Regions from separate parts of the Cupriavidus sp. OTU4054 genome, predicted to be linked through region 1. Evidence: predicted binding sites of a transcription regulator. Region 1 holds the regulator's gene; the other holds the start of a gene.

The links. The regulator NrdR, encoded in region 1, represses ribonucleotide reductase genes. The targets are predictions, from matches to a motif close to CACNANATNTNGTG.
Region 2: AAHB16_RS29550 (ribonucleoside-diphosphate reductase subunit alpha) is a predicted target of NrdR. The motif match lies at 6,125-6,138, and genes of this name have one in related genera.

What each region holds. Positions count from the first base shown of each region.
Region 1 covers NZ_JASATF010000017.1:94,666-105,239, forward strand. Annotated here, with positions in the region: gene AAHB16_RS20030 (pilus assembly protein) at 1-2,404, opposite strand, end outside; gene AAHB16_RS20035 (pilus assembly PilX family protein) at 2,452-3,066, opposite strand; gene AAHB16_RS20040 (PilW family protein) at 3,057-3,968, opposite strand; gene pilV (type IV pilus modification protein PilV) at 3,965-4,558, opposite strand; gene nrdR (transcriptional regulator NrdR) at 4,669-5,145, opposite strand; gene glyA (serine hydroxymethyltransferase) at 5,215-6,462, opposite strand; ZMP/ZTP riboswitch at 6,641-6,764, opposite strand; gene ybgC (tol-pal system-associated acyl-CoA thioesterase) at 6,942-7,346, shown strand; gene tolQ (protein TolQ) at 7,343-8,026, shown strand; gene tolR (protein TolR) at 8,043-8,480, shown strand; gene tolA (cell envelope integrity protein TolA) at 8,496-9,638, shown strand; gene tolB (Tol-Pal system beta propeller repeat protein TolB) at 9,858-10,574, shown strand, end outside.
Region 2 covers NZ_JASATF010000038.1:5,042-15,615, forward strand. Annotated here, with positions in the region: gene AAHB16_RS29525 (cytochrome C assembly family protein) at 115-1,062, shown strand; gene AAHB16_RS29530 (PP0621 family protein) at 1,075-1,368, shown strand; gene AAHB16_RS29535 (ATP-binding protein) at 1,365-3,551, shown strand; gene AAHB16_RS29540 (sigma-54-dependent transcriptional regulator) at 3,622-5,277, shown strand; gene ampD (1,6-anhydro-N-acetylmuramyl-L-alanine amidase AmpD) at 5,270-5,905, shown strand; gene AAHB16_RS29550 (ribonucleoside-diphosphate reductase subunit alpha) at 6,358-9,300, shown strand; gene AAHB16_RS29555 (ribonucleotide-diphosphate reductase subunit beta) at 9,422-10,574, shown strand, end outside.

The DNA of each region.
Region 1 (10,574 bases):
AGACCATTGGCGTGCGCGCCGCATAGCGGGTACGGAAGGCTTCGTAGCGCGCGCCGCCCGCGCCGGCATTGCCGGACGGGCCGCCGACATGAACCGGGCCGGCATTCACCGCGTCGCCAAGAACGTTGCGACGGCCGCGGAAGGGGCGCGCGTTGCGCGGAGTCGCGGTCTCCTGGGCGCGGTCGCCACGGACATATTCCGCGCGCTGCTCGCCGCGGCCGTCGGCGGTGCCGGTGTCAGGGTCGATGTCCAGCGATGTCTTCTGTGCCGCGTCGAGCGCTGCCCACGTGAAGGGCATGCCGCGGCCGGCGCTGTCGAGCGAGAATATGGCGCGCGAGGTGTGGGCGCGCGTGCCGAGGCGCTCACCGGCTTCCCACTGCGCGGAGGCCAGCGCGATGCCCTTGCCGGGGTCCACGCGAACGTCGTATGCCGTGAGCGTGCCATTCCACTGCGCGTCGTAGCCCGGGACGAACGCCAGCGGTGGCGGGCCGCCACGGCGAATGCTGTGGGTGCTGAGCGCCATGCCGCCGGTCCCCGCCACGCCGCTCGAGATCTGCGCAAAGATCTGCTTGAACGCATCGATCATCTTGCGCGGCTGACTGGCCAGGAACCAGTTGTATGGCAGGTTCGATCCCAGCGGCGCGGCTTCCCATTCCCTGTCGCTGGCCGCGACCGCGCCATCCGCGCCGAGCGCCTGGAAGGGATTCCCATCGGCATTGCCGCCCTCCGCGAGCTCGTTACGGAAGCCGCCGTATTTCGCGGCGAGATAGATCTGCGAGTGTCTGTGCCAGTCGTGGATGGTGCCGTCGCCGCCTTCGTTCACGTCGATGGCGTAGGTGGTCACGCGCGCCTCCTTTCGCTGGGGATGGAACGCGGAGGTATGCGCCCAGTAGGCCAGACCCGCGACGTAGTAGGACCGGCGTGACGAGCCGTGCAGGAACTTCGCGCCGAGGCTCAGGAAGTCGGCCGGCAGTGGCTTCGCATTGCCGGTCGAGGCGGGCGTGTTCGTCTCGAGTCTTCCCACCTTGTCGGTCTCGGCCATCACGTCGAGGCCCGAGTAGGGATCGACCGGGCGAGGCGCATCCCCGGTGACGCCCTCGGGTTTCGTGTTGCCGGGAACGTAGTTGTCGAAGTTGGTGTTGATGTCGCCGATGAGAATGACGTAGTTGCGCTGACAGTTGCCGAGCAACGGGTCGTCCAGCGCCTTCCAGTCGCGGTAGGCGGGAAAGCTGTCGGTAAAGTTCTGCCACCCGTCGGCGAACGCCTCCGGCGTGGGGCCGTCCGGATGCCTGTGGAGGTAGCGGAGGCTCTCGTAATACAGTTCGCCGATCGGATCGTATTGCTTGTAGCTGCCCGAAGGGTTAGTGCCAGGGGCGCCCATGCTCGCGTGCTGCGTCCGGCCGAACTTGTTCAGGTAATTGATCACGCCACTCTGGCCGTACGTCTTGTCGCCCAGCGGATTGGCTCGCAGCACACCATCCTTGTCCCATTCGGGCGCGGGGTTGCCGGTGGGCTGGAACTTGTCGTCGGTGGCGGTTGGGCCAACGTATCTCATCGGTGCGCGAAGCACGCCGCCATACCGGTTCCAGTCACTGTCGTTCAGATAGCCGAACGCGGCAAAGCGCGCCTTGCCGGCGTTGCGCTGCATCTCTCCGATCGGCTTGTAGTTGCTGCCTTGATAACGATGGCAGAGGTCGCCTCGGGAGGTCGCTTCGCCGCCGTCGCAGACCTTCACCTGCACGCGGAACGCGCGCCGCTCCGTGGCCGTGTCACTGTATTCACCAGGCCAGTAACAGTCCGCACTGGGATCGTAAGTCGGCGAAAAGAAGACATGATTGCCGCAGGATGCGATATACAGATTGCCGTGCGCGAAAGGCGTTACTTTCGACGGCTCGCTGTTCTCTCCGCTTCCATCGAGTCCCTTCAGCGGGAAGGTCCAGTGCGACGCGAAGAAGTGCGACGGCAACAGGGCCCGCTGCAGGACCGTTTCGCTGGGCGTGTCGATGACGCGATCCCCACCGGTCATGGCCATCCGAAACACGTCCATCGCGGACGCGGTGGCCCAGTTCATGAAGTTGCCGCTGAACTCGCCCTCCGTCGCAACGACGCATTCGTATGCCGCGTCCGTGTTGCCCTTGCCCACAAAGTAACCAGCCCCCTCGTCGTAGCTGTAGCAGCGGTTGGGGTTGAAGTAGCCCAGGTACGTCTCGGTTTTCCGGTAGGGCCCGCGATATGCGGCCCCGACCGTCGGGAACTCGACCGATAGCGTGAGCATCACGTTCGAATACGCACTCTCGAGCGACAGCGACAGCGGCGCCGTTGCGATGTCGATCGTGGGAGTGGGTTGTGTGGATGCCGCGAGTGCGGACGTCAGGGGCGCGGCGAGCGATGCGGCCAGCAGCATGGCGCGCGCGCGTCGTATCGTCCGTACGATGGGATCGAAGCACATGTTCAGCGATTGGATTTGCGATAGACCGACTGCACCATGGCGCGTGTGTCCGGATGAGGCCCGAAACCAAGTGCCGTGATGCGATAGAGGTAGCGCAGTCCATCGGCTTGCGCGCCGATGGACTGATCGACCACGAGTTCGATGAGATAGCGGGGCGGGCGGGAAGGCATCGCGCCCGTGCCGGTCTGGAAACGCCGGCCCGTGAAGGTGCCGAATGCCACCGTGCGGGGCGTGGTCGTGGCGTCCCAGTCGACAACGTTCCATATGTCCCCGTCCGCGGCGTTGGGCAGGCAGAGGCCGAGATAAGGCTGCGCGCCGGCCGCGCCGGTATTGCATCCCTCGATAAACCCCTCCGACGACCGCGTGGAAAACAGCGACGAGCGGCTGCGTGCGTCCGGCGATGCCTCGATGTCGAGTTCCGCGTCGCGCAACGCGGCCTCGGCCGCCTGGAAGGCGATGTCCATGTCCCGCATGTGGCGGGCATTGCGTTTGCCATCGAGCGCCACGCGCGCGCCCGTGATGGCGAGCAGCAGCACCACGACAAGCATGGTCAGCGTGGTGACGAGGGCCATGCCGCTGTCCCCGCGCATGGACGGCACCCATCGCGTCAGCCGCACGATGGATCTCCGCTCGTGGGGCAGGCCAGTCGATTTCGCAACTGCACGGTGCTGGTGAACACGCGGCGGACGATATCGGGCGTCTTGCCGGTCTCGACGCGATAGTCGGGATCGTCGGCGGCGCCGAACATCGCGAGCGTGGTGGTGGACGTGGTGGTGGACGTGGTGCCGGAAGTGGTGCCACGGCGGCGATGGTCGCCGCGCAGCAGCAGCGAGACCGTGACCGTCGCCACGTTGCGCCAGTCGTCGGCTGTCATGACCCGTGCAGGCACGACCTTGTCCGGCATGCCGTCACCGGCCGTCGATATGCCATAGAGCAACTCCATGCGCTCGACGCCGCGTATCAGTTCGACGTCGGCGGCGCCCGCACCGGCGCCATGCCGGCAGATCAGGCTTGCGGTGCCGTCGGCGGCGTGGCGCACGAAGAAGAGCGAGGCGCCCCGCGGGCTGTCGCCGTCGGGGGCCGGCACACCTTCGCCCGCACAGTCGATGACCGTGTCGTCGGCCGCTGGCGAGCCAGCCCGGCTCGCACCGTAGAAGCGGATCAGCAACGCATCGGTCTTCGCGGACGCGCCCGTGCATTGCAGCGTGCCGTGCGCCACGGCAGGCGCGTCGCAGTCGTCGAGCCCCAGCAGCATCGGCATGGCGGCGTCTCGCTTCGCGCCCGGCGGCACGTACCCCGCCTGCCGCAGCTGGCTCGCCACGGCATCGAGTGCTAGCCAGCCACGCTCGTCGAGCGTGCTGCTGTTGGCGATGGCGTTCTGGTTGCCGCGGCTCATCGTATAGAGCGCGAAGCCCGCGGCAAGGATGATCATGCCCATCACGAGCGATGTCAGCAGCTCCACCAGCGTATAGCCGTGGCATCGCGCATGCGAAGCGGGCCGTGCGGTATGCCGTGTCATGGGCCCGCCAGCGTGCTCGTCACGACGACGAGCTGGACCACCGCCTCGCCGTCGCCGGCCTTGCCGCCGCTCGCCCCGGTTGCGTGGGCATTTCCGCCTCCCGAACGGGGGACCCAGCCGAGCTTGATCACCAGTGGCGAGCGCACGCCGGAGGCAGGAGGCGTGCATGCCCACGCGCCACCAACGGGAACGCGCGGCGCCGCATCGGCGCACACCACGCCGCGTCCGCCCGGCAGGCTGCCGGTGACGCGGCGGCTCCATTCCTCGACATCGCGCTGCTCGCGGCGCGAGGCGCAGTCCTGCCCGGTGCAGCCGTTGGAGAGCGGGTCCGTGCCACGCCCGGTAAAGGTGGCGGTATCGACGGCGCGGTAGCCGCCATCGCGCACGCGCGCCGCGTTGGCGCGCATGCGCTCGGCCATGTCATGGGCGAGCGACGAGGCGACGAGTTCGTAAGTGGATTGCTGCGAGAACCGCAGCGAGTTGGCGAGCAGGTTCGCCACGCCGAGCACACCGATGCCGAGAACGAGCACGGCCACCAATGACTCGATCATGGTGAAGCCGGTACCGATGCGCATGCGGCGCAGGGTCATGCGCGTGCCCTCCCGTGTTCACCGTGTCTGCAACACGGGTGTCACGAATCAGTCGGGGGGCGACGATGGTTTGCTACGACGTGCGCGCGGGGCGCCGTCGCGTCCGCGATTTAACCACTCCTGCCGGGCTTGCGGGACGACGTTGAGAATTCTTCAATCACTTCACGGAATTCCGACACATCCTCGAAACTGCGATAGACGGAGGCGAAGCGGATATAGGCGATCTTGTCGAGCTTGCGCAGTTCGCGCATCACGAGCTCGCCGACCTGGCTGCTCGGGATTTCCTTCTCGCCGAGGGCGAGCAGTTTCTCTTCGATCTGCGTGATGGCGAGGTCGATGGCCTCGGCCGAGACGGGACGCTTGCGCAGGGCCAGCCGCATGGAGTCCTGCAGCTTGGAGCGCGCGTAGTCGACGCGCGAGCCGTTCTTCTTCACGATGGCCGGGAAGAACAGTTCGATGCGTTCGTAGGTGGTGAAGCGGCGATCGCAGGTTTCGCAGCGCCGGCGGCGGCGCACGGTGTCGCCGTCCTCGGAGACACGGCTATCGAGAACCTGGGTATTGGAGTGACCGCAGAAAGGGCATTTCATGCCGGGCCGCCTGTTGGGTTGGGGGGCGTCCCTCTCCCCGCCAGGGGAGAGGGAAGGGACTGTCGCAGCTTAACCGTAAACCGGGAAGCGCTTGGTCAGCGCCGCCACCTGCTCGCGCACCTTGGCGATGTTCGCTTCGTCGTGCGGGTTGTCCAGCACGTCGGCGATCAGGTTGCCTACCAGGCGGGCTTCCTCTTCCTTGAAGCCGCGCGTGGTCATGGCCGGCGAGCCCAGACGCACACCCGAGGTCACGAACGGCTTTTCCGGGTCATTCGGAATCGCGTTCTTGTTCACGGTGATATGCGCGTCGCCGAGGATCTTCTCGGCTTCCTTGCCGGTGATCTGCTTCGCGCGCAGGTCCACGAGCATCACGTGGCTCTCGGTCTTGCCCGACACGATGCGCAGGCCGCGCGCGATCAGCGTCTCGGCCAGCGCGGCGGCGTTCTTCACCACCTGTTGCTGGTAAGCCTTGAACTCGGGAGTGAGCGCTTCCTTGAACGCGACCGCCTTGGCGGCGATCACGTGCATCAGCGGGCCGCCCTGGATGCCGGGGAAGATGGCCGAGTTGATGGCCTTCTCGTGCTCGGCCTTCATCAGGATGACGCCGCCGCGCGGGCCGCGCAGGCTCTTGTGGGTCGTCGTGGTGACGAAGTCCGCGAACGGCACCGGGTTCGGGTACTCGCCGGCGGCGATCAGGCCCGCGTAGTGGGCCATGTCCACCATGAAGTAAGCGCCGACTGCCTTGGCAACCTTCGAAATACGTTCGAAGTCGATACGCAGCGCGAAGGCCGAGGCGCCCGCGATGATCAGCTTGGGCTTCTTCTCGTGCGCGAGCTTTTCCATCGCGTCGTAGTCGATGTCTTCCTGCGCGTTCAGGCCGTAGCTGACCACGTTGAACCACTTGCCGCTCATGTTCAGCGCCATGCCGTGCGTCAGGTGACCGCCCTCGGCGAGGCTCATGCCCATGATGGTGTCGCCCGGCTTCAGCATCGCGAAGAACACGCCCTGGTTCGCCTGCGAGCCCGAGTTCGGCTGCACGTTGGCGGCTTCGGCGCCGTAGATCTGCTTGATGCGGTCGATGGCCAGCTGTTCGACCACGTCGACATATTCGCAGCCGCCGTAGTAGCGCTTGCCGGGATAGCCCTCGGCGTACTTGTTGGTCAGTTGCGAACCCTGCGCGGCCATCACGGCCGGCGAGGTGTAGTTCTCGGAAGCGATCAGCTCGATATGGTCTTCCTGGCGCTGGTTTTCCTTCTGGATCGCGGCGAAGACTTCGGGGTCGATCTGGTCGATCGTAAAGCGGCTGCGTTCGAACATGGCGTCACTCGTCTGTAAAAAGGGAATTCAGAGGGCACCGATTGCAATTTACGTCACATTGCATCGGCAAATTCTGGAAACAGGCGTTGGAGAGTAGGGCGTGCGGGGAGGCAACGGCGTCCGTGCCAGGATTCCGTTTCCAGACGGAACCGACGGCACAGGGCGCACCCTGCTTCCCATTCGCTGCCCAGGCGAGCGGCAGGCATGTTCGCATAGACTTCATAAAGCCTTATGCGGCATGCCAGAGAACTTGCGCTTCCTCGTGGTAGTGCCCACTGACTTCGCCAGTTGCGCAAGATGGAATGGTTGACGCGGATTTTACTGCTTCGCGCGCCGGTCTGCAAATGACCCCGCGCCGCGGCGCTTCCCGCCAGCCCGCTTCCCGCAAAGCCGCGCCGGTGCTGGCTCGCAACTTGCTGTTGCAAAGTCGTCTGCGGGTTAACCACGTATGAGCGCCGCACTCCGTTACAATGCCGCCCATGTCGATTTTCGTGTGGCCGCTGCGCGTGTACTGGGAAGATACCGACGCAGGCGGCGTGGTGTTCTACGCCAACTACCTCAAGTTTTTCGAGCGCGCCCGCACGGAGTGGCTGCGCTCGCTCGGCATCGAACAACAAAGGCTCGCCGATGAAGCCGGCGTGGTCTTCGTCGTACGCAGTACGGCCGTCGAATACAATGCGCCCGCCCGGCTGGACGACCAGTTGGAGATTCGCACGCGCGTGGAACGGGTGGGGCCGGCTTCGGTCCAATTCGCCCAGGAAGCGTGGCGCGGCGAGCTGCATCTGGCGGCCGGGTCGATTCGGGTGGGGTGCGTCGATAAGAGCACTTTTCGCCCGGCTCCGATTCCCAATCCCGTCCTAGAAACGATAAAGAAGACTCGATGAATCCGGTGACCGTCACGCAAGACCTGTCGATCATTTCGCTGGTATTGAACGCCAGCCTGCTGGCACAGGCCGTCATGGCACTGCTGCTGGTCATGTCCCTCTTCTCGTGGACCTATATTTTCCGCAAGCACCTGGCGCTGCGCGCCGCGCGCACGCAGACCGAGGGTTTCGAGCGGGACTTCTGGGCGGGCGGCGACCTGCAGGCGCTCTATAACAGCGCCGTGAACAATCGCCACAACACGGGCGCGCTCGAACGGATCTTCGAGTCCGGCATGGGCGAATTCCTGAAGGCGCGCGAGCGCAGCAACGACGCCGGCGCGCTGCTCGACGCGGCACGCCGCGCGATGCGCGCCGCGTACCAGCGCGAGATGGACGTCCTCGAGTCGCATCTGCCGTTCCTCGCGTCGGTCGGTTCGGTCAGCCCGTATATCGGCCTGTTCGGTACCGTGTGGGGGATCATGAACGCGTTCCGCGGCCTGTCGAACGTCCAGCAGGCGACGCTCGCCTCGGTCGCGCCCGGCATTGCCGAGGCACTGGTCGCCACGGCAATCGGCCTGTTCGCCGCGATTCCGGCCGTCATCGCCTATAACCGCTATGCCACCGAGATCGACCGCCTGGCGATCCGGTTCGAGAGCTTCATGGAAGAGTTCCTGAACATCCTGCAGCGTCAAACGCGCTGAGCCGGAGCTAACAGATATGGCAGCCATCCAGCGTCGCGGCGGCTCCCGCCGCCGGGCCAGCGCCGAGATCAACGTCGTGCCGTATATCGACGTGATGCTCGTGCTGCTCGTCATCTTCATGGTGGCGGCACCGATCGTGAACCCGTCCGTCGTCGATCTGCCGTCGGTCGCGAATGCCACGCCGCAACAGAAGGCGCCGCCGATCGTCGTGTCCGTGCACGAAGACGGCTCGCTGACCGCGCGCGGCAAGGATGCATCGGGCAAGACGTTCGAGAGCAAGCTCGACAAGCGTGGCCTGCTGGACTTCGTCCATCAGCGCCAGAACGAGAATCCGGACCAGCCGGTCGTGATCGCCGCCGACCGTGCCGTCAAGTACGAAGCCGTGCTCGACGTCATGTCCGTTCTGAAGGCCGACGGCGTGAAGCGCGTCGGCCTGATGGTGAAGTCCAAATAAGCGTCGCGTCCTCTCGTGGCCACTCTGTCCTCGCAACACCCGTCCTCGCGACCGCCGCGCAAAGTCCGCGCGGCCTATCCGTACGAGCCCGTCAAGGAACGCGGCACGCTGCCGTCTTTCCTGCTTGCACTGTTCATGCACGTGCTGCTCGGCATCGTGCTGTATTTCGGCGTGCACTGGCAGAGCAGCACCCCGGTCGGCGGCGAAGCCGAACTCTGGGAAGAAGTGCCCGACGTCGCGACGCCGCAGCCCGTGCCCCCGCCGCCGCCGCCGGTGGAGCAGCCACGCCCCGTGCCTGCCCCGCAGGTCCGCAGCAAGGCCGAAGAGGACGCCGATATCGCGCTGGAGCAGCAGAAGCGCAAGCTCGCGCAGGAGCAGGCCGCAAAGGAAGAGGCCGCGCGGCAGGACCGCCTGCGGCAGGAGCAGCAGCGCAAGGAACAAGAGCGCAAGGATCAAGAGCGCAAGGATCAGGAGCGCAAGGAGCAGCAGCGTCAGGACGAACTCCGCGCGCAGCAGGAAGCCCAGCGCAAGGACGACGCCCGCAAGAAGGCGCAGCAGGAACAACAGGAACAGCAGCGCCGCAAGGACGCCGACGAGAAGGCGAAGGCCGACGCCAAGGCCAAGGCCGATGCGAAGGCCAGGGCTGAAGCCAAGGCCGAGGCAGACGCCAAGGCGAAGGCTGATGCCGAAGCCAAGGCCAAGGCGGCCGACGAAGCGAAAGCCAAGGCCAAGGCCGACGCCGATGCCAAGGCCAAGCGCGAAGCCGCGGCCAATGCGCAGCGCAAATCCGAACTCGCGCGCCTGCAGGCGCTGGCCGGTGGCGGCGCGGCGGCCAGCGGCGGTGGCGTGGGCAATGCGAGCGGCTCGGGCGCGGGCTCGGGTGGCAAGGCGTCGCCCGGCTATCCCGATCGTGTCCGCCGAAAAGTGCTGCCGAACGTTAATTTTGGCGGCGATACGTCGAACAACCCGACGGCGACCGTCTCCGTTCAGCTGGCCCCCGATGGCACGGTGCTATCGGCGCGCGTGTCGCGCAGCAGCGGCAATTCCGGCTGGGACGATGCGGTCCTGCGCGCGGTGGAAGCCTCGAGCCCGCTGCCTCGCGACGAGGATGGCAAGGCGCCAGGCAGCATCACGTTGCAGTTCCGCCCCCGCAACTGAGGGGAAACCGAGGCGTTAGGTAGCTAAGCATATGATTTGCAACAGAATGCAACCTTCATCGCTGGGGATCGACACCGTCGCTACCATGAACGGTTGCCTGACGCAGCCGGCAGTGTGCAAGACGTACGCAAGCACGGGATGCGCCAGCCGCACCTTGTGCCTTGCTGGTCTTGCGCCTCGCCGAGCCCGATGAATCTTGATATCGACTTGAGGAGCAGCATGCGAAAGCTTTGGGTCCCAAACTGGCTGTCGGACCGTGCACTGATCGCCCGCGCACTGATGGCGTGGCTCGCCGCGGCATTGACCCTGACCGCGGGCATCGCGCACGCCCAGCTGAATGTGGAAATCGTCGGCGTCGGCTCGACGCAGTTCCCGATTGCCACCGCCAACTTCCAGGGCGAAGCGCAGGCACCGGTCAACCTCACCGCCATCATCCGCAGCGACCTCGTCAACAGCGGCCGCTTCCGTAACGTCGACCCCGCCGGCGCGACCGTCGCCGAAACCGCGAACGTCGACCTCGGCAGCTGGAAGGGCCGCGGCGCCGATGCCTTCGTGGCCGGCAGCGTGACGCCCGCGGGCAACGGCCAGTTCGAGGTGCGCTTCCGCCTGTACGACACGGTCAAGCAGCAGAGCCTCGGCGGCCTGGCCTTCACGGTCGGCCCGAACCAGCTGCGCGTGACCGCGCACAAGATCGCGGATTACATCTACGAGAAACTGCTCGGCGAGCGCGGTGTGTTTGCCACGCGCCTGTCGTACGTGTCGCGCGTGGGCAATCGCTACCAGCTGCTGATCTCGGACTCCGACGGCCAGAACGCGCAGGTCGCGCTGTCCAGCAACGAGCCGATCATCTCGCCGGCATGGTCGCCGGACGGCCGCCGCGTGGCCTACGTTTCGTTCGAAGCGAAGAAGCCCGTGGTGTACGTGCATGACCTGGCC
Region 2 (10,574 bases), on a different contig from region 1:
AAAAGGGGGAAGTTCCGGCTAGTGTGATGCGCCTGTGCGACGCTCGTCCACGGCAGTTGCAGGGGCATGCGCCTGCGAGAGCCGCCGACAAGGGCACTAAGGTAAACTGCGCAAATGGTCATTGTACTGTATGCCCTGACGGCACTTCTCTATTGCGGCCTGGCCTTTCACGGCTGGTCGACGCGTCATCCCCGGCTCGCGGCCGCGGGGGGCGTGCCGCTGGGCCAGCCCGGCGCGGCTTCGGCCGCCCTGTCTCCGCCCGGCCCGCTCGGGACGCCGCCTGGCGGCGGCCGCTCCGACAGCCAGCCGGCGTGGTGGCACGCGCTGATGCTGGCGGCGCTGGCCAGCCACGGCCTACTGCTCCACGAGACGATTTTCCCGGCCGACCGCATGGTGTTCGGTTTCGCATTCGCCCTGTCGGCCATGCTCTGGCTCGGCATCGGCATCTACTGGATCGAGAGCTTTTTCTTCTCGCTGGCCGGCCTGGGGCTGATCGTCGTGCCGGTGGCGATGATCGCGAGCCTGATGCCGCTGGCGTTCCCGGGCGCGCAGATCCTCGGCTACGCGGCGCGGCCGCTGTTCAAGCTGCATTTCATCATCGCCAACGTGGCGTACGGGCTGTTCACGCTGGCGGCCTTCCATGCGTTCCTGATGCTGCTGGCCGAGCGCCGGCTCCATGGGTTCCAGCGCTCGCCCTCGCAGGAGCGCGTGCAGCAGGGGCAATGGCTCGGGCGGTGGCTGGACCTGCTGCCGCCGCTGCTGACGCTCGAGAAGCTGCTGTTCCGCCTGATCGGCGCGGGCTTCCTGCTGCTGACGATGACGATCGCGTCGGGCTTCCTGTTCTCCGAAGAGCTGTTCGGTCGGGCGTTCCGCATCGACCACAAGACCGTGTTCGCGATCATCTCGTGGGCGATGTTCGGCGGCATTCTTGTCGGCCGGCACTTCCGCGGCTGGCGCGGGCGCACCGCGCTGCGCTGGGTCATCGCGTCGTTCGGCATCCTGCTGCTCGCGTACGTGGGCAGCCGCTTCGTGCTCGAAGTCATCCTGCATCGCCTTACCTGAGCGCCGCCTCTCATGGCAAGAATCCTGATCCTGCTGGCCATCGTGCTCGGCATCCTGTGGTGGCTGCGCGATCGCGCCGGGACGCGGCGGGCGGGCCCCGAGGCCCCGCCGAAGACAAAGGCCCGGCCCGCGCGCGCGGGCGATGGCGCCAATGACGGTCCCGACGGCGGCATGGAGCCGATGGTCCAGTGCGCGCAATGCGGGGTGCACCTGCCGCGCGGCGAAGCGATCGGCTGGCAGGGGCTCCACTACTGCCGGCGCAGCCATCTGCCCGATCACACCGAACCGGGCGGCCCCCGCTCATGAGCACGCACCCGACGGGCGCACCGCCGCGCGCGGGCAAGACGGCCTCCCGCTCGTCGAAGGGTGCCTCGGGCGCATCGGGTGCATCGGGAGCATCGGGAGCGTCGAAGGGCGGCTACAAGTCCGGGCCGAAGGCGTCTCCCAATCTGCTGGACAAGGGGGCCAAGGGCTCGCGCTTCACGGGCGGCAGCGTGCTCCGGCAGTTGTGGCGGCAGCCCGAACCGCCGGAATTCCACTGGCGCCTGCTGCGCTATTTCTGCTGGACGCGGCTGGCCGTGGCGCTGCTGCTGCTCGGCTACGCGTGGCTGCCGCTCGACCGCAGCGCGCGCGTGCTGGCGGCCAGCGATGGCAATATGCGCGTGGTCCACGCCATGCCGGCGATCGTGCCCTATCTCGCTATCGGCGTTCTGCTGGCCGGCGCGGCATTCTGGCGCCGGCGGTTCCAGCTGCGCGTGCGGGTCGAGGTGCTGCTCGACCTGCTGATGCTGGCCGCGATCTTCCTCGTGCTGACCAAGGGCAGCCACGGCGAAGGCGTCGCGATGATCTTCCTGTTGCCGGCGCTCGAGGCCGGCGCGCTCACGAGCCTGCCGTTCGCGCTGTTCACGGCGGCGATGTCGGCGCTGGTCGTGATGAGCGAGCCGTTCGTGCATACGCTGCTGTCGCGGCAGGCCGATGCGGACCTGCTGGGCTCGGGGCTGTTCAGCCTCGTGTTCATGATCGCCGCGTTTGTCATGCATATGCTGGCCAACCGGCAGATCGCGCAGGAACAGCTGGCGCTCGCGCGCGAGCACGAACTGCGCATGCAGCAGCTCGTCAACCGGCTGCTCGTCAACGACATGCAGGATGGCGTGATGCTGGTGCGCGCCAATGGCGCCGTGGTGGCGGCGAATCCCGCGGCCATCGTGCTGCTGGGCGTGCAGCCGCACGAGCGCATCCGCGAAGGCCAGATCCGCGCGGGCGAGCGCGAGGGCGCGCTGTTCGACCTGCGGCGCATTCCGCGGCTGCAGCCGCTGATGGAGATGCTGCGCGACTGGCTGCGCACGAAGGACGACGTGCCGCGCATCCTGCAGCTGCTGCCGCTGGCGTCGCAGCCGTCGGCGGGCGGGCCCATGCTGCATACGCGTCTGCGCCTGCGCTTCGTGCTGCCGGGCCTGGCGGGCGTGCGTTCGACGCTCTCTCATGCGTACACGGTGCCGACGTCGCTCGATACCGAGGGGTGGAACGACATGTCGCCGGAGACGGCGGCGCGCATGCGGCTGGCGATCGCGCAGAACGAGGCCATGGCGTGGAGCGCCGAGGACGAGGCGCTGCTGCGCAGCGAGATGCGCGACACGCTGCTCGTGCATATCGAAAGCTGGGAGCGGATTGCCGAACAGGTACAGCAGGAGAAGCTCGCCGCGATGGGGCGGCTGGTGGCCAGCGTCGCGCACCAGATTCGCAATCCGCTGGCGGCGATCAGCCAGGCGAACGAACTGCTCGCGGATTCCGTGCGTGCGGACGCGGGGGGTGCGGATATGGGGGGCGGCACGGCGGGCGGCGACGTCGATGCGCGGCTGCTGCGGATCATCAGCGACAACGTGCGGCGGCTCGACCAGGTGGTGTCCGACGTGCTGCAGCTGTCGCGGCGGCCGCGCACCGGGCACAGTTCGGTGAAGCTCGCGCAGGCGCTGCCGGAAATCGTCGATCGCTGGCGGCTCGAGATGCGGTCGCGCTCGGGCACGCGCGCGGACGTCAACGCCAATGCCATCCGCATGACCGTGGATCTGGCGCAGCCGCTGATCTTCGACGCGTCGCAGTTGCAGCAGGTGCTCGGCAACCTGCTCGACAACGCGTGGCGCTACTGCAGCCGGCTGCCCGGCTCCATCCGCCTGCTCGCGCATGCGTTGGATCAGCACCACGCCGAACTGATCGTCTGGAACGACGGGGCCGAGGTATCGCGCGAGCACCAGCGCAGCCTGTTCGAGCCGTTTTTCACCAGCAACGCGCAGGGGACGGGGCTCGGGCTGTTCATGGCGCGCGAACTCTGCGGCGCCAACGATGCGCAGGTGCGCTACGGCACGATCGCCCTCGAAACGTTGCTGGATCGCACAGGGATGCTCGCGCCGGGCGCACGCGATACACTCCCGGCCAAAGCCTTCGTGCTGACGATGCGCATCGACACCCCTGACGCGGTTGCCGGAAACTGACCGACGGCATCGGGTACCGACCGCCGCGTCCGCCGGACCCGACAGAACAACGAGCTCCCTTCTACCATTCATGCCCGTCCGACCTCCCGCCCTCGACCCGATTCTCGTCATCGACGACGAGGCCGACCTGCGCGAGCTGCTCGAGATATCGCTGCGCCGGATGGGGCATGACGTAGTAATGGCTGGCTCTCTCTCGGAGGCGCGCCAGAGGCTGGCCGAGCGCCGCTACAGCCTGGTGCTGACCGATATGCGGCTGGGCGACGGGCTCGGCATCGAGATCGTGCGCCAGCTGTCCGCCTCGCCCGAGCGCGTGCCCGTGGCGGTGATCACGGCCTATGGCAGCGCCGACAATGCGGTGGACGCGCTCAAGGCGGGCGCGTTCGACTACATCGCCAAGCCCGTCTCGCTCGACCAGCTCCGGACGCTGATCCTGAACGCGCTGGGCCGCAAGCAGAGCGACGGCGGCGCGGGCGCATCGTCGGACAGCGCCGAGTCGAACGAACTCGCGGAACGCATGATGGGCCTGTTGCCCGGCCTGTCGCCCGCCATGCAGGAGGTGCGCCGGTCGCTGTCGCGGCTCGCGCGCAGCATGGCGCCCGTGGTCATCAGCGGGGAGTCCGGCAGCGGCAAGGAACGCGCGGCCCGTGCGATCCACGCGGTGAGCGCGCGCGCCGCGCATCCGTTCGTCGCGGTCAACTGCGGCGCGATTCCCGAATCGCTGATGGAGTCGGAATTCTTCGGCTACGTGAAGGGGGCCTTCACGGGCGCGGATGCCGAGCGCGGCGGCTTCTTCCAGACGGCCCACGGCGGCACGCTGCTGCTGGACGAGGTGGCCGACCTGCCGCTGGCGATGCAGGTCAAGCTGCTGCGCGCGCTGCAGGAGCGGCGCGTGCGCAAGATCGGCGCGAACAAGGAGGATGTGGTGGACGTGCGCGTCATGTGCGCGAGCCACAAGGACCTCGCGGCGATGGTCGCCGCGGGTTCGTTCCGGCAGGACTTGTATTACCGGCTGAACGTGCTGGAGCTGCGCATGCCGACGCTGCGCGAGCGCGCCGAGGACGTGCCCGTGCTGGCGCGCGCCATTCTCGAACACCTGGCCGTGCGGTATGGGGACGCGCATCCGCGGCGCCTCTCGCACGCGGCGCTGGCGCGGCTGACCGCGTATCCGTTCCCGGGCAACGTGCGCGAGCTGGAAAACCTGCTCGAGCGCGCCTATGCGTTTGCCGAGGGCGACGAGATCGACGTGGCGGACCTCGGCCCGCTGGAGGCGGGCATGGAGCGCGCGACGATGCTGCAGCCGCCGCCGATGCCGCCCGTGGTCTCGAACACCTACCCCGTGTGGGGCACGATGCCGGGCTGGTCGCCCGCACCCGCGGCGGCGGTATCGTCGGTCATGCCGTCCATGGCGCCGGTGCCCGGTTTCCCCGAGCCCGAGGCCGAGCCGGTGCTGGTCGCCGCGGATCCGCTGGCCCAGGCGCTCGGCGACATCAGTTTCCCGATCGACCTGCCCGCGCGGCTCGAGGCCATCGAGCGCGAGCTGATCCTGCGCGCGCTGCGGCAGACCGGATTCAACCGCACCGCGGCGGCGCCGCTGCTGGGTCTGAACTTCCGCCAGCTGCGCTATCGCATCCAGCAGCTCGAGATCCGCGACGAGCGCGAGGGACGCGACGCCGGCGCCGAGGTGTCGCCGGAGATCCTGCCCGAGGGCGAGGGCAGCGATGGCTGATACCGTGGGCCCGTCGGCCGCCTCCAACGCCTCCAACGCCTCCGGCGCTTCGGATGCCGACTTCCTGCCGAATGCGGACGGATGGGTACCCGCCGCGCGGCACGTGCCTTCGCCGAACTACGACGCGCGGCCGGCGGATGTGCCGACCGACCTCGTGGTGATCCACAATATCAGCCTGCCGCCGGGACAGTTCGGCACCGGCGATATCGAGGCGTTCTTTCAGAACCGTCTCGAGATCGCGCGCGATCCGTTCTATGAACAGATTCGTGACGTTCGCGTGTCGGCACACTTCCTGATCGCGCGCGATGGTGAACTGGTGCAGTTTGTCGCCTGCACGCAACGGGCATGGCATGCGGGGCAGTCGGCATTCTGTGGCCGCCAGCGTTGCAACGATTTCTCCATCGGCATCGAGATCGAAGGCACCGACGACGTGCCGTTCACGGCGGCCCAGTATCGAACGGCCGGGGCGCTCGTGCGGGCGCTGCGGATGGCCTATCCGATCGCAGCGCTGGCCGGGCACAGCGACATCGCCCCAGGCCGCAAGACCGACCCCGGTCCGCACTTCGATTGGGAACGGCTGGCCAAACTGGCGCAACTGCCCGCCGGCGTGCTGCCATATCGTGCATAAGGCGCCTGCGCTAATTCCCCGTTCCGGGTAGGCCTATCGTCGTAGTTTCGCCATAGAAATAAATTTGAAGGTATGTGCGGAAGCCCGCATCCCTTGGCGGATCGGGGCTGGCGGGAATGTGGCGATGCCGCATCCGGGAAACAGAGGCCAATTCACCCGTTGTCAAGACTGTTCATCCGCCAACGATTCACTATACTTAGCCCAGTTTTTCGAGACGACCACAATATCTAGTGGTCCTCTCAAGGGACCGACCCCAATGTGAGGTGTGAGCGCGAGCCGAATGTGCCGCCAGCGCCTCTGCAGCGGACCGGGTCGGGGCAATACCAGAGTCCCTAGCAGAATGATCGCCAGTGCAGTTGGGTTCTCGCCCGGCAAAGCCGGAACCGAGAGTGTCTTCTGAAGCGCATTTTGCTAGGGACTTTGTCACTTCCAAATACAAGGGGAACTACCTCATGCAAACGGCCCAGAACGAACTCGCCACTGGCGTATCGAGCGCTGTCGGTGCAGCCGGCACGTCGCAGTCCACCTCCGCCGCTGCGGGAACGGGTTACCAGGACTACAAGATCATCCGCCGCAATGGCGCCGTCGTGGCGTTCGAGCCGAGCAAGATTTCCGTCGCCGTGACCAAGGCCTTCCTGGCCGTCAACGGCGGTACCGGTGCCGCTTCCGCGCGTGTGCGCGAGCTGGTGGAACAACTGACCGGTTCCGTGGTGCGCGCGCTGCTGCGCAGCCGTCCCAACGGCGGCACGTTCCATATCGAGGACGTGCAGGACCACGTGGAACTGGCGCTGATGCGTTCGGGCGAACATGAGGTGGCCCGTGCGTACGTGCTGTATCGCGAGAAGCGTTCGCAGGAACGTGCGCAAGCCAACGCGCAGGCCGTGGCCCGCGTGCAGGAAGCCGGCGGCGTGGCCGTCAACGTGATGGATGCCGGTGTCGTGCGTCCGCTGGACCTGGTCGCGCTGCACGAACTGATCGACACCGCCTGCAGCGGTCTGGGCGAAGGCGTGAGCGCCGAGCCGATCCTGAAGGAAACGCTCAAGAACCTGTACGACGGCGTGCCGCTGACTCAGGTCTACGACTCGGCCATCCTGGCCGCCCGTACGCTGATCGAGAAGGACCCGGCGTACAGCCAGGTGACCGCCCGCATCCTGCTGCACACGATCCGCAAGGAAATCCTCGGCGCCGAAGTGACGCAGGCCGAAATGGCCGCCCGCTACGTCGAGTACTTCCCGAAGTTCATCGCGCGCGGCATCGAAGCCGAACTGCTCGACGAGAAGCTCGCCACGTACGACCTGGCCCGCCTGGGCGCGGCGCTGGACGCCTCGCGCGACTTCCAGTTCAACTACCTCGGCCTGCAGACGCTGTACGACCGCTACTTCCTGCACGTGGACGAGACGCGCATCGAGATGCCGCAGGCCTTCTTCATGCGCGTGGCCATGGGCCTGGCGCTCGAAGAGAAGGACCGTGAAGCGCGCGCGATCGAGTTCTACCAGCTGCTGTCGTCGTTCGACTTCATGTCGTCCACGCCGACGCTGTTCAACTCGGGCACGCGCCGTTCGCAGCTGTCCTCGTGCTACCTGACCACGGTGTCGGACGACCTCGAGGGCATCTACGAAGCGCTGAAGGAAAATGCGCTGCTGTCGAAGTTCGCCGGCGGTCTGGGCAACGACTGGACCAACGTGCGCGCGCTGGGTTCGCACATCAAGGGCACCAACGGCAAGAGCCAGGGCGTGGTTCCGTTCCTGAAGGTGGTCAACGACACGGCCGTGGCCGTGAACCAGGGCGGCAAGCGCAAGGGCGCGGTGTGCGCGTACCTGGAGACGTGGCACCTGGACATCGAGGAATTCCTCGAGCTGCGCAAGAACACCGGTGACGACCGTCGCCGCACGCACGACATGAACACGGCCAACTGGATTCCGGACCTGTTCATGAAGCGCGTGATGGAGGGCGGCGATTGGACGCTGTTCTCGCCGGCCACCTGCCCGGACCTGCACGACAAGGTGGGCAAGGCCTTCGAGACCGCCTACCTCGGCTACGAAGCCAAGGCTGCCAGCGGCGAGCTCAAGCTGTTCAAGAAGATTCCGGCCGTGCAGCTGTGGCGCAAGATGCTGGGCATGCTGTTCGAGACCGGCCATCCGTGGATCACGTTCAAGGATCCGTGCAACATCCGCAGCCCGCAGCAGCACGTGGGTGTGGTGCATAGCTCGAACCTCTGCACGGAGATCACGCTCAACACGAACGACAGCGAAATCGCCGTCTGCAACCTGGGCTCGGTCAATCTGGTCGCGCACCTGAAGCAGCAGGCCGACGGTTCGTACGTGCTCGATCACGACAAGCTGCAGAAGACCATCCGCACCGCGATGCGCATGCTCGACAACGTGATCGACATCAACTACTACGCCGTGGACAAGGCGCGCAATTCCAACCTGCGCCATCGTCCGGTCGGCATGGGCATCATGGGCTTCCAGGACTGCCTGCACGTGCAGCGCGTGCCGTACGCGAGCGATGCCGCGGTGAAGTTCGCCGACACGTCGATGGAAGCGGTGTGCTACTACGCGTACCAGGCTTCGACCGAACTGGCCGAAGAGCGCGGCCGCTACAGCACGTACACGGGTTCGCTGTGGGATCGCGGCATCCTGCCGCAGGACTCGCTGAAGCTGCTGGCCGAAGAGCGTGGCGGTTACCTCGACGTGGACCTGTCCTCGACGATGGACTGGGATTCGCTGCGCGCCCGCATCAAGCAGCACGGCATGCGTAACTCGAACTGCATCGCGATCGCGCCGACGGCAACGATCTCGAACATCATCGGCGTGTCCGCCTGCATCGAGCCGACGTTCCAGAACCTGTACGTGAAGTCGAACCTGTCGGGCGAGTTCACGGTGGTCAACGATTACCTGGTTCGCGACCTGAAGGCCCGTGGCCTGTGGGACGAGGTGATGGTTGCCGACCTGAAGTACTTCGACGGTTCGCTGGCCCGTATCGACCGCATTCCGCAGGATCTGCGCGACATCTACGCCACCGCGTTCGAAGTGGAACCGACGTGGCTCGTGGAAGCCGCCAGCCGCCGCCAGAAGTGGATCGACCAGGCGCAGTCGCTGAACATTTACATGGCCGGCGCCTCGGGCAAGAAGCTGGACGACACGTACAAGCTCGCATGGGTGCGCGGTCTGAAGACCACGTACTACCTGCGCACCGTGGCCGCGACGCACGTGGAAAAGTCCACCGTGACGCGCGGTTCGCTGAATGCGGTGTCGTCGGGCGCTGACAACGGCGGTGTTTCGGCACTCGACAAGGCAGCGGCCTCGGCGCCGGCGATGCCGGAAGCCGACGGCGCGGTCTGCACGATGCGCCCGGGCGACCCTGGCTTCGACGAGTGCGAGGCCTGCCAGTAAGCATTGCCATGCGGGGCCGGTTTCGCGCCGGCCCCGCGCACCCCTCGGTGCACACATCGATGCACCCATCGATGCACCCTGAGCGCCATACGCGCGCGACGCAAACAATCGGAGAAACACTATGCTGAGCTGGGAAGACGACGCTCAAGCCACGCCTCAGGCCGCACCGCAGCCGGCCCTGCAACCCGCCATCCGCACGGCGGACGAGCAGGGTGTGCTGCCCCCGGCCGCCACGCAGCCGGGCATCCTCGGCGACAACCCGAACGCCGCCGCCGCGCAGAGCTCGCGCCGCGTGAACGCTGCCGACAAGCGCGTGATCAACGGTTCCACCGACGTCAACCAGCTGGTTCCGTTCAAGTACAAGTGGGCGTGGGAGAAGTACCTCGCCGGCTGCGCGAACCACTGGATGCCGCAGGAAATCAACATGTCGCGGGACATCGCGCTGTGGAAGGATCCGAACGGCCTGACCGAGGACGAGCGCCGCATCATCAAGCGCAACTTAGGCTTCTTCGTCACGGCCGACTCGCTGGCCGCCAACAATATCGTGCTGGGCACGTACCGCCAGATCACGGCGCCCGAGTGCCGCCAGTACCTGCTGCGCCAGGCCTTCGAAGAGGCCATCCACACGCACGCCTACCAGTACATCGTGGAGTCGCTCGGCCTCAATGAAGCCGAGATCTTCAACGCGTATCACGAAGTCGCGTCGATCCGCGCGAAGGACGAGTTCCTGATTCCGTTCATCGACACGCTGACCGATCCGTCATTCAAGACCGGCACGCCGGAGAACGACCAGAAGCTGCTGAAGTCGCTGATCGTGTTCGCCTGCATCATGGAAGGCCTGTTCTTCTACGTGGGCTTCACGCAGATCCTGGCCATGGGCCGCCAGAACAAGATGACGGGCGCTGCCGAGCAGTACCAGTACATCCTGCGCGACGAGTCGCTGCATTGCAATTTCGGTATCGACCTGATCAACCAGATCAAGCTCGAGAACCCGCATCTGTGGACCGCCGAGTTCAAGGCCGAGATCACCGAGCTGTTCAAGGAAGCGGTGGACCTCGAGTATCGCTACGCCGAGGACACGATGCCGCGCGGCGTGCTGGGCCTGAACGCACCGATGTTCAAGTCGTACCTGCGGTTCATCTGCAACCGCCGCTGCCAGCAGATCGGCCTCGAACAGCTGTTCCCGAACGAAGAGAACCCGTTCCCGTGGATGAGCGAGATGATCGACCTGAAGAAGGAACGCAACTTCTTCGAAACCCGCGTGATCGAGTATC